One region of the Paenibacillus sp. FSL R5-0623 genome, then DNA from elsewhere that is predicted to be linked to it. Evidence: riboswitches for the same ligand, from Rfam matches in the RefSeq annotation. Region 1 holds a riboswitch; the other holds the start of a gene.

What was found. A riboswitch is a leader RNA that binds a small molecule or an ion and turns the genes downstream of it on or off. The one in region 1 is predicted to bind thiamine pyrophosphate.
Region 2: another riboswitch for thiamine pyrophosphate. It lies ahead of tenA (thiaminase II); the one in region 1 lies ahead of MKY92_RS17680 (thiamine phosphate synthase).

The regions. Positions count from the first base shown of each region.
Region 1 is NZ_CP150233.1:4,037,385-4,043,184, reverse strand. Features, by position in the region: gene MKY92_RS17685 (ABC-F family ATP-binding cassette domain-containing protein) at 1-1,088, shown strand, start outside; TPP riboswitch at 1,165-1,274, shown strand; gene MKY92_RS17680 (thiamine phosphate synthase) at 1,467-2,162, shown strand; gene thiO (glycine oxidase ThiO) at 2,180-3,352, shown strand; gene thiS (sulfur carrier protein ThiS) at 3,349-3,552, shown strand; gene MKY92_RS17665 (thiazole synthase) at 3,555-4,322, shown strand; gene MKY92_RS17660 (ThiF family adenylyltransferase) at 4,319-5,368, shown strand; gene MKY92_RS17655 (response regulator transcription factor) at 5,488-5,800, shown strand, end outside.
Region 2 is NZ_CP150233.1:3,664,880-3,670,679, forward strand. Features, by position in the region: gene MKY92_RS15970 (PRD domain-containing protein) at 1-275, shown strand, start outside; gene MKY92_RS15975 (endo-1,4-beta-xylanase) at 571-3,243, shown strand; TPP riboswitch at 3,449-3,546, shown strand; gene tenA (thiaminase II) at 3,663-4,322, shown strand; gene MKY92_RS15985 (CotH kinase family protein) at 4,447-5,800, shown strand, end outside.

The DNA of each region.
Region 1 (5,800 bases):
GTCTTGATCGAGATGTCGCAGCTCTAAGTGGTGGACAACGTACCAAGGTGCTTCTTGCCAAACTTCTGCTCGAGAAACCTACAGCTCTTTTGCTGGATGAGCCGACCAACTATCTGGACGTAGAGCATATTGAATGGCTGTCACGTTACCTGAAGGACTACCCGCACGCGTTTCTCTTAATCTCCCATGACACCGAATTCATGAATGAAGTCGTAAATGTCATTTATCATTTGGAATTTGCCAAATTAACGAGATATGCAGCGAACTATAACAAGTTCCTTGAGATGGCTGATATGAATAAAGCCCAGCATATTGATGCATACGAGAAGCAGCAAGAGTACATCAAGAAGCAGGAAGACTTCATTCAGCGTAACAAGGCACGTGCTTCAACTTCAGGTCGAGCAAAGAGCCGGGAGAAGCAGCTGGACAGAATTGAACGTATTGATCGCCCAGATGAAGCGGCCAAACCAACGTTCAAATTCAAGGATGCCCGTGCGAGCAGCAAAACGGTCTTTGAGGGTATTGATTTTGAAATTGGATATACGTATCCTTTGCTGCCCAAAATGACGATGACAATTGAACGTGGTGAGAAAATTGCCATCGTAGGTTGTAATGGTGTGGGTAAATCGACGCTATTAAAAACCATCCTGGGAAAAATATCTCCACTTAGTGGAAAGACTTTCTTGGGAGATTATCTGGAAACGGCCTATTTTGAGCAGGAAGTTCGTGCTGGGAATATCACGCCGATTGAGGATGTCTGGAATGAGTTTTCACATTTGACCCAGAATGAGGTCCGGGGTCATCTCGCTCGCTGCGGGTTGAAAAATGAGCACATTACTCGTCCGCTTAACATGCTGAGTGGTGGAGAACAAGCCAAGGTTCGTTTATGCAAACTCTTGATGCGTGAAAGCAACTGGATTTTATTCGATGAGCCGACAAACCATCTGGATGTCACAGCCAAAGCGGAGTTGCAGCGTGCCTTGCAAGAATTCAAGGGAACGGTGTTACTGGTATCTCATGAACCTGATTTCTACGAGGGTTGGGTCACCAAAACATGGAATGTCGAAGAATGGTCTGAGAAAAACTAGGGCGATTTAAGACAATGTTTAACAGAAATGACGGTGACAAAAAAATCCGTCTATGGTAACATAGGCTACAACTTCATATGAACACTAGGGGGGCCGCACGATGCGGCTGAGATGGAAGAATGCGATTCTGGACCCTTTGCACCTGATCTGGATCATACCAGCGTAGGGAAGTGGCGAGCGCGTTTCAGTGAATGACGTGAGCAAACGGCAATTCAAAGAATTTCAACCGTCTGCTTAACGAATTGAAACATGCAGTTGCGTGTATAACGTTATGGCTATAGGGTCTATAGCTTTATTGCACGAAATGAACTGTATGTATCAGTCAGTCATCTGGTCCTATAATTAATACGCAGCCACTCCCCTACGGGAGTGGCTTTTTTGTGTTTTCATAGCATTCACGCATGGAAGGAGATGAACAGTACGGTATTTTCTCATGAACATGTACACGGATCATTTGAACTGCATGTTGTATCTACGGGTGCAGGGGATCAAGCATCTTTTGTAAAAGCTGCAAAGGACGTTTGGCCATGGGTGGACTATATTCACATACGAGAAAAACAACTCACATGGCAAGACAAGATCGGTTGGGCTGAAAGTCTGCTTAGCATTGGCGTTCCATCTTGTCGCATTGTTATAAATGGTTCAGAGCTGCCACCACAGAATGACATCTATGGCGGTGTACATTGGGGGCAAGATGCGATACGTAACTATAACCCAGCTGTTATAAGCAATGTGCAGCGACTTCGTCTGGGTGTATCTGTTCATTCAATCGATGAGGCAAAAATCGCTGAAGAACGGGGAGCCGATTACCTTTTCTTCGGGCATGTCTACTCAACCAACAGTAAGCCTGATCTTGAACCAAGAGGATTATATGCTCTGGCTGAAGTGTGCTCTGGTGTCTCCATTCCTGTCATGGCGATTGGGGGCATCGAACCGGGAAACATTCACGCTATTCGTTCTGCAGGCGCACAGGGAGTCGCTGTGATCTCGAATGTGTGGGCGAGCGATTCCCCGGATCGGGCGGCTGCATTATTAAGGCAGGCTATCGTTGGTACAGAAAGTTTGAGCCGCTGAATCAAGGAGATGAGCTGATGAAGAAGATCATTACTGATAGACCGGATAAGATTCATGCAGAAACGATTATTGTAGGCGGAGGCGTTGTTGGATGTGCCATCGCATATGAGCTTGCTTCCCGTGGACAGGATGTGCTGTTGCTGGAGCGTTCGGCGATTGCAGGAGGCACTTCTTGCGCAGCAGCTGGAATGCTGGCGGCCGACAGTGAGGATTTTGCTCATCCTTTGATGGCTAAGCTTGCCAGGCAGAGTAGACAGTTACTTACCGAGCAACAAGTGCTAATGGCTACACTCAGTGAGGTAGAGACTGGTCTGCAACGCCAGGGATTCCTAACTCCTTTTCGTTCATACAGTGAATTAAGTAGTTATAAGGACAATCGGAAGTCTGCGTTGTCTAGTTCTGCTGATGAGATGTGGTGGGATCGTTCCGTTGTGCAACAGGAGGCATCATGGCTTAACAGAGATACGTATGGAGCCTATTACAGACCTCACGAGAGTGAGATTCTCCCAGTCCACCTAACGAAGGCGTACGCCGAATCCGCTCAAGCAATAGGAGCACGGGTAATGGAGGACATACAGGATATACGTGTGCAAGCAAACGAACACGGTGTGCAGGGAATCACCACATCGATCGGTGAGATGAGATGCAAACATGTCATTATAGCGGCTGGATTACAGAGTGAAGAGTTGATGAGACATGTGAATCTGAGCTTGCCTGTGTGGTCGGTAAAAGGTGAAATAGCCGCCGTTCAGTTCTCAGATGAACATGCAGGGTACAGACCTGATAGAACGGTGTATGCAGAGGATATCTATATTGTTCCCAAAGCCAATGGCGAAGTTTGGCTCGGTGCAACCAGTCTGCCAGGCAGAACGGATTTGAACGTTTCTGTACAGGGTGTTCAGAAGCTGCTAACAGCGGCTACCCACTGGGTGCCTGGGATGAAAGAAGCACAATTTATACGAGCGTGGGCAGGCGTAAGACCGGGAACTCCCGATGGACTGCCTTATATAGGTGCTTGCAAGAGTATACCCGGGTTGTTCGCCGCCTTTGGACATTACCGCAACGGTATCTTGCTTAGTGCGATAACAGGCAGGCTTATCGCTGAGTTGCTCGCTGGCAAAAGCTCAGAAGAACTCGGAATTGAGGCGCTGAGCCCTGAGCGATTGAACAGAAAGGGAGTGGTGCAGTGAATATCATCGTTAATGGTCAACGGATGGAGATTGAAGACAGATTGAATCGTGTGGATAAATTGCTCCAATCTTTTGACCTGCAAGTCAAGACTGTAGTTGTTGAGCTGAACAGGCATATCTTAACGCGTGAGCACCATGAGTCAACAGCATTAAGAGAAGGCGATCGAATTGAGATTGTACATTTTGTAGGAGGCGGTTGATGATGTTGAACATTGGTAAATATACGTTTGAGTCCAGATTGTTGCTCGGAACAGGCAAGTTTTCGGATCTGGAAGTGCAAAGTCAGGCTGTGGAAGCATCTGAAACGGAAGTTTTGACCTTTGCTGTTCGTCGTCTGAATCTGGAGGAACGCAACCAGAAGCATTTCCTGGATACGTTGGATCTGGACAAATACACTCTTCTTCCGAATACGGCGGGGGCTTCCACTGCGGAAGAGGCGGTGCGAATTGCCGAGCTTGCGCGGGCTTCAGGACTTTGTGATATGATAAAAGTCGAAGTCATAGGAGATGGAATGACGTTACTCCCAGATCCGATTGAAACGTACAAGGCTTGCGAAATTTTGCTTGAAAAGGGCTTCACGGTATTGCCTTATATTTCGGATGATGTCATTCTGGCCAAAAGGCTGCAATTGCTTGGCGTACATGCTGTAATGCCTGGCGCTTCTCCCATCGGAGCTGGCAGAGGCATCATCAATCCCTATAACCTTGAGATCATCATTGAGCAGGCCGTTGTACCTGTGATTGTAGATGCAGGGTTGCGCTCCCCAAAAGATGCTGCTTATGCGATGGAACTTGGTGCAGATGGTGTATTGTTAAATACAGCCGTATCCGGATCAGGCGATCCAGTGAGCATGGCTAAAGCGATGCGATTGGGGGTAGAAGCGGGCAGATTGGCATATGAGGCAGGCATGATTCCCATAAAGCGTTATGCAGCAGCCAGTAGTCCGGTGGAAGGAATGGTTCATACATGACAGATCAAATAACATCTTCCGAGCAGGCTGATCGTTATTCCAGACAGGAACGTTACGCGCCACTTGGCAAGGAAGGCCAGGCCAGATTGAGTGACAGCAGAGTTTTAATTGTAGGCGCTGGCGCACTCGGAACAGGAATTGCAGAAACGTTAGTTCGTTCAGGAGTCGGACACCTAACGATTGTGGATCGTGATTATGTGGAGTGGAGTAACCTGCAGCGACAGCAATTATATGTAGAACAGGACGCAATTGAACGGATTCCGAAGGCAATGGCGGCGGAAAAACGGTTATCTGCCATTAATTCCACGGTTCATGTGGAAGGGAAAGTGTTGGATGTTAGAGTAGATGAGTTGGAAGAACTCGTTCAGCATACAGACTTGATCATGGATGCAACGGATAATTTTGATACCCGACTACTCATTAATGATATGGCACAGAAACACCGTATTCCCTGGATTTATGGTGGATGTGTAGGAAGTTACGGCATTACCTATACGTTTATGCCTGGAGATACGCCATGTTTAAATTGTTTGCTCGGTGAAGTCCCTCTGGGTGGAGATACCTGTGATACGTCTGGCATCATACCTCAAGCCGTACAGATGGTAACGGCGAATCAGACCGCAGAAGCGATGAAGTTACTTAGTGGCAATGTAAATGCATTGAGACGTAAGTTATTGTCATTTGACGTGTGGAGGAACGAATACATATCCATCAATGTGGATGGTGCGAAAAAGCAAGACTGTTCTTCCTGCGGCACTTCGGCAACGTATCCATATCTTTCTGCGTCCAATCTGGAGAAAACCGATGTGTTATGTGGCAGGGACACCGTTCAGATCCGACCTGCACGGCGTATGAATCTGGATCTTAAACATACGGCAGAACGTCTGGATAGACTTCAAGAAGGAAAAGTGGAATCCAATCCGTTTCTGGTTTCTTTTACAACAGGGGTCTATAGAATGGTCATTTTCCAAGATGGACGTGTTCTTGTTCACGGAACAAAAGATACAGCTGAGGCACGTACACTCGTTCACCGCTACTTTGGTTGAAGCAAAAATGAAGCAATGTCTGTTCCCTTAAGGGAATGGACTTTTTCATTTTACGGCATGCTATCTGTACCAACCATTGCTGCGAGCAGCGGGGATAGAGACAGGCCGGGTGAAAAAGAGTGAAAACAGCCATTTTGCTGATTGGAGCAGGAGAGCAGGTTGACCTTATTCAGGATGCACTATGTTCCGAAGGGTATGAGGTACACCGTAAGGAATGGTCTGAACTTAACCAATCCGTTGAGCCATCGTTGTTACATATCAATCTGATCATCCTGGTAGATAGTGAAAAGGGTCAGGGCTATCGGACCCAACAGAAGAGAGAAGAGTTAAAACGTTGGATAGATAAAGGTCATGTTATACCTCTACTGGTTATTACTTCAGATGCATCTCCTCAGTTCATCGTGGAATGGCTGGATTTCGGAGCTAATGATG
Region 2 (5,800 bases), 370 kb from region 1:
TGAACAAAAATTCCATTCATTATGTGAGACTTGTCACACATCTGCAATTCTTCATCCAGCGTTTACAAGAAGGACGTCTGGGCAATTCGGCGAAAGATTTTATATTTCAACACATGGTGAAAGAGCACCCGCTTGAATATAAGTGTGCGGAGATGATCAAAACCTACGTGCAGAATATGTTGGACATCTCCATATCGAACGAGGAATTATTATATTTGATGATTCACATTGCACGAATTGTGCAGGAGGAACAGGGTGACGAGGGACGATTATAAAACAAAGTTTACGTGCCTGTTAGTGAACAGAAAAAAGATACTTTCTAACGATGACCGTTTTCTCGTATTTTATCGGGAAACGGTCTTTTATTTTTGCGAATATATAGCGTTTTTTTGATATCCCATGCGAACGAACTCCAGCTTTCTAAACCTACATGAGATTACCAAATGATAACTTATTATTATAATTATTGGAAATTTGTTATATGTAAGCGCTATCCAGAGAACTATAATCTATTTATCTGGATGTTAATTCGTTCAGAAATACGTAGACCAAATCAAGAGGAGGAATTGTATGAAACGGTTACGTCAATGGAATATTAGAGCCTTGGTTCTTGTGCTCGTACTTGCCATGCTTCCATTTTCGAATGTCTCACATGCATCCAAGGCAGTTACAGAAGTGGAGGAAAGTCATTTGAGCACAAACTTTGAAGACGGTACACTTCAGGGATGGACTCCACGGATCGGTAGTGAAAGGCTGACAGTGACACAACAGGAAGCACACGAAGGTCAGTCCAGTATGCTAGTTTCCAACCGTGAGCGTTCCTATCATGGACCGATGTTATCCATGAAGGATCTGCTTAAGCGTAACCAAGAGTACGAAATTACGGCATATGTAAGACTTACTCAGGAGCCCACCACAGATCAAACACTACAGCTCACCACATATAAAAAAACAACTGCCGAAAACTGGAACCCGATCGGTAGCGTGAAAATTGCCAAAACAGAATGGAATACATGGCACAAGATCACCGGAAAATTTCAGTATAGCGATGATCCCACTGAATTGAATTTGTTCATCGAAACACCCTACATCTCTGAAGATAGCGTAGATATGTTATCGTTCTATGTGGATGATGTATCATTTACTCTGGCCGAGCAACTGGAGATTGAAGAAGGTATTCTGTCTCTGGAAGACCTGTATCAAGATGATTTCCCCATTGGTGCAGCGGTGTATCGCTGGCAGTTGGAAGGCGCATATGGACAACTGCTCACAAAACACTTTAACAGCTTGACCGCAACCTATGAGATGAAACCGAAGTACATGTCTCCTTCCGAAGGTGTTTATGAGTTCGAGGCAGCCGATCAATATGTTCAGTTCGCCGAGGAGCATGGTATGGGCGTACGCGCACATGCGTTGTTGTGGCATATTGATGCAGCAGAGTGGATGTTCAAGGATCCTCAGGGTAACCCTGCGAGTCGAGAATTACTACTTGCCCGGATTCAGGATTACGTTGAAACCGTCATGACCCGATACAAAGGTAAGATCTATGCCTGGGATGTGGTAAACGAGGCGATTGCGGATAGCAATGGTGATGCCAACGGTTTACGTAAAAGTCCCTTTTATGAACTAATCGGTCCGGATTACATTGAGAAAACCTATGAATTCGCTCGTGCAACAGATCCGAATGCCAAATTATATTACAACGAATACTTCACGGAAATCCCTGAGAAAAGAGAGCATATGTATCAGTTGGTCAAACGACTGAAAGAGAAAGGGCTCATCGATGGTGTGGGTTTGCAATCCCACTATAACCTGGAATCCCCGCCCATCAAGGAAATTGAAAAAACGATCAGCATGTTCGCCGAACTTGGATTGGATATTCAGATCACGGAACTGGATGTGGATAGCGGAATTCCATTTGGTGAAGAGATGTCGGATGAAGTTGCGGTAAAACAGGCGTATCGATATAAGGAACTGTTGGATTTATACCAAAAACACAAAGATCACATCTCTTCAGTTACCTTATGGGGACTCCAAGATGAGAAGTCTTACAACAACCAGGCTATGCTGTTTGATTCAGCCCTGAAGGCCAAAAAAGCATACTGGGGGCTCGTGGATGAATCCAGCTTGCCTGTGTTGACAGAGAGAGCCGTCTCACTTTCGGGTAAACCGGATATCAAAAAACATTCACAAGATCCACTCTGGAACAAAGCGGTGTCTACTCCACTGAAGGGTGACTCTTCGGGATCAGCCAGTTTCCGCACCTTATGGGATCATAGTAACCTGTATATCCTTGTGGATGTTCAGGATGCGAAGGCTGACGTGAATGACAGAGTAGATATCTTTGTTGATCTCAATAATGGCAAGACCACCTCATATGAAGCAGATGACCGACATGTAATCATTAAGCGGTCGGGCAAAGCTGAGGGCGCAGAGCAGCGTTCATATCGTGTACGCGAGACCAAAGCCGGATATCAGGTTGAATTGTCCATTCCATGGGGTGGTATCCAAGCCGGTTCAGAATATGAAGTTGGCTTGGATATCCGTGTGACTGATGGCGGTGCAAATGGGACACAACCTTATAATCCACTGTACTGGAATGATCGAACACAATCTCAGGAGCAAGATACAAGCAAATACGGCGTGATTGAGCTTGCCCCTATGCCCAAATCTGCACAAGCTATGCAAGGCATTGTTCAGATTGATGGGAAGAAAGACACATCATGGAATAAGGCTGCACCATTTGAAGTAAAACGGTTGAACCAGAGCGAAGGTGCAGAGGCAGTGGCTCGCGCAATGTGGTCAGGTGAGTATCTATACCTGCTGATCGACGTCACTGATCCAAACATCATCACAGATAACATCAACCCATGGGATCAGGATTCGGTTGAGATTTTCCTGGACGAGAATCACCAGCGCACACCGTATTTTCAATATGATGATGCCCAGTTCAGAATCAGTGCAGAGAATGTGGGAACCTTTGCAGGGGGGGCCTCATCCGGACGCCTTGTAAGTGCTGTGAAGAAAACAAATAAAGGATATCTCGTAGAAGCCAGAATTCATTTACAATCATTGACGCCCAAAACAGGAAATGTTCTCGGCTTCGAGCTTCAAATTAACGACAACCAGGGCGGAGGTAAGCAGAGCGTAGCCAAATGGAATGATACGACCAATGAAAGTTGGAGAAACACTTCCCAGTACGGAATACTCACTTTTGTCGAAAAAAACAAACTCGGTCATTAAACCATTTGCAGTAGTAGCAAGAATGAAAACCATCATAACAATGGATAAAACTCAACCAGGGTTATGTTGGTTTTCATCGTTTACATACGTCACCGAAGTTGTGGAGGGGCGATAAATCTGCCTTGACAATATTTAACAGCCATTGATATACTAAATGAACGTTATTTTTTCTTTTATGTGGATAAGAAAGTAATCAACTACATACAACCGTTTGCGAGGGAGCCTTAACTGGCTGAGAGGGTGTTAAACCGACCTTACCTGATTTGGATCATGCCAACGTAGGGATGCAACGATGAAACGCTGTACTTGGGTAGCTCATGCGAACCCCCTTGTTTTAGTGTATTTATCTGCGAAACATCCTATGGATGTTTCGTTTTTTTGTTTTTAAATACATACATTATGAATTGGAGGAACACCTGTTGACTATTTCAGAGCGGTTATATCAGGCAGCACAGCCTGTGTGGAAGGAATGTCTTGAGCATCCCTTTGTTAAAGGGATCGGAGATGGTTCCTTACCGGTCGAACAATTTCGTTATTATTTGCTGCAAGACTACTTATACCTGTTCGATTATGCCCGTGTATTTGCACTAGGTATCGTAAAGTCAAACGACCCCAAATTGATGCAGTTTTTTAGTAAAAACGTAGATAACATCCTGAATGGTGAAATGAAAATTCATCGTTCTTATATGGAACGATTAGGAATTACAGAGGATCATGTTTTTCAGGTGAAACCTGCACTGAAAAATGCAGCCTATACTAACTATATGCTCTCTGTTTCCCATGCGGGCGGCATAGCAGAAGTTCTGGTATCCATTCTGGCCTGCTCGTGGAGCTATGCAGAGATCGGTCAAGTTCTTTCCCAAAAGCCAGGTGCAGTTGATCATCCTTTTTATGGAGAGTGGATCACAGGATATGCTTCCTCTGAATACAACAGCATCAATCAATCCCTTGTGACGTTAACGGATAAGCTATTAGAAGGCTGTAGCGAAGAAACGTACCAACGGATGAAAGATATTTTCGTGATGTGCAGTCGCTTCGAGCTTGATTTTTGGGAGATGTCTTGGAGGCTAGAGCCTTAAGTTCACTGGTAGTTCATTCAATTAGAGAGTACCATATGACACCACTCATTCAGATTCATTTAAGAATTGCCATCTATGATGATTACATATCAAAAGATACAACAACAATCATGAGGTGATGGCAATGAGTATATACAAATGGCCCAAATATATCGGTGTAGCGGTGTTATGTACTGCAATGCTGACAGCATGCAGCTCGACTAATCAAGGCAATGGAGAGTCGGACAACAATTCGACTGAGAAGGAACAAACGAATACGGATAATCAGAGCAAAACGGAGAATACTGCGCAGACAGTAGGGTATGCAGATCAAATCAACAAAACTGAGGTTATGTCCATTTCGATTGATGTGGATGAAGCGGCATGGAAAGAAATGCTCGATAATGCAAATGAGGAGCAGTACATCTCATCTAATATTACGATTAACGGAACAACGATTGAAAACGTCGGAATTCGTCCAAAGGGTAACTCCAGCCTTCGGCAAGTCGCTAGCGATGATACAACGGATCGATATAGTTTCAAAATCAAGTTTGATGAATACGTTAAGGATCAAACTTGGATGGGGTTGGACAAGCTCGTTGTGAACAACATGATTAGCGACAATAGTTATATGAAGGAATACTTGAGTTATGACATCATGAGTTATATTGGCGTAGAGGCACCTTTATTCGCATTCTCCAATATTAGTGTAAATGGAGAGACTTGGGGTTTGTACCTAGCTGTTGAAGACATTGACAGCGGATATCTCGCCCGAGCCAAGAATGATGAGGGTGAACTTTACAAACCGAACAATGATGACAACATGGGGGCAGGAGGAATGGGAGGGCCCGATGGCAATCCTTTTGCACAAGGGTATGGAAATATGCAGCCTCCTACTGAAGATATAGCGCCACCGGATGGTGGAAGTCCGCCGAATATGAACAACGGGACAGAAGAAGATGGTGCCGACACATTACCAGAAGCAGGTATGAAGGGTAACCGCGGTCCAGGTGGTATGGACGGAAGCGGCAATGGTGTTTCATTGGTGTATACCGATGACAAATCATCCAGTTACTCCGCCATCTTCGACAATGCTGAGACCAAAACAACAGAGGAAGATTATCAGCGTGTCATTGAATCGCTCAAAAACTTGAGCACAGGTACCGAACTGGAGAAATATGTGGATGTGGACGAAGTTCTGAGATATTTTGCGGCCCACACGGTCGTTGTCAATATGGACAGTTACACGTCCAACATGGGACATAACTATTATCTGTATGAGAACGATGGACAGATCAGCATGTTGCCCTGGGACTACAACATGGCCTTCGGTGGATTTCAAGCTGGTTCTGCCTCCGATGTCGTGAATCTGGCGATTGATACGCCGGTATCAGGGGTCAGTCTGGACGAACGTCCAATTTTAGGAAAGCTCCTTGAGGTGCCGGAGTATAAGGCCAAGTATCATGAATATTTGCAGGAGATCGTAGATGGATACTTCG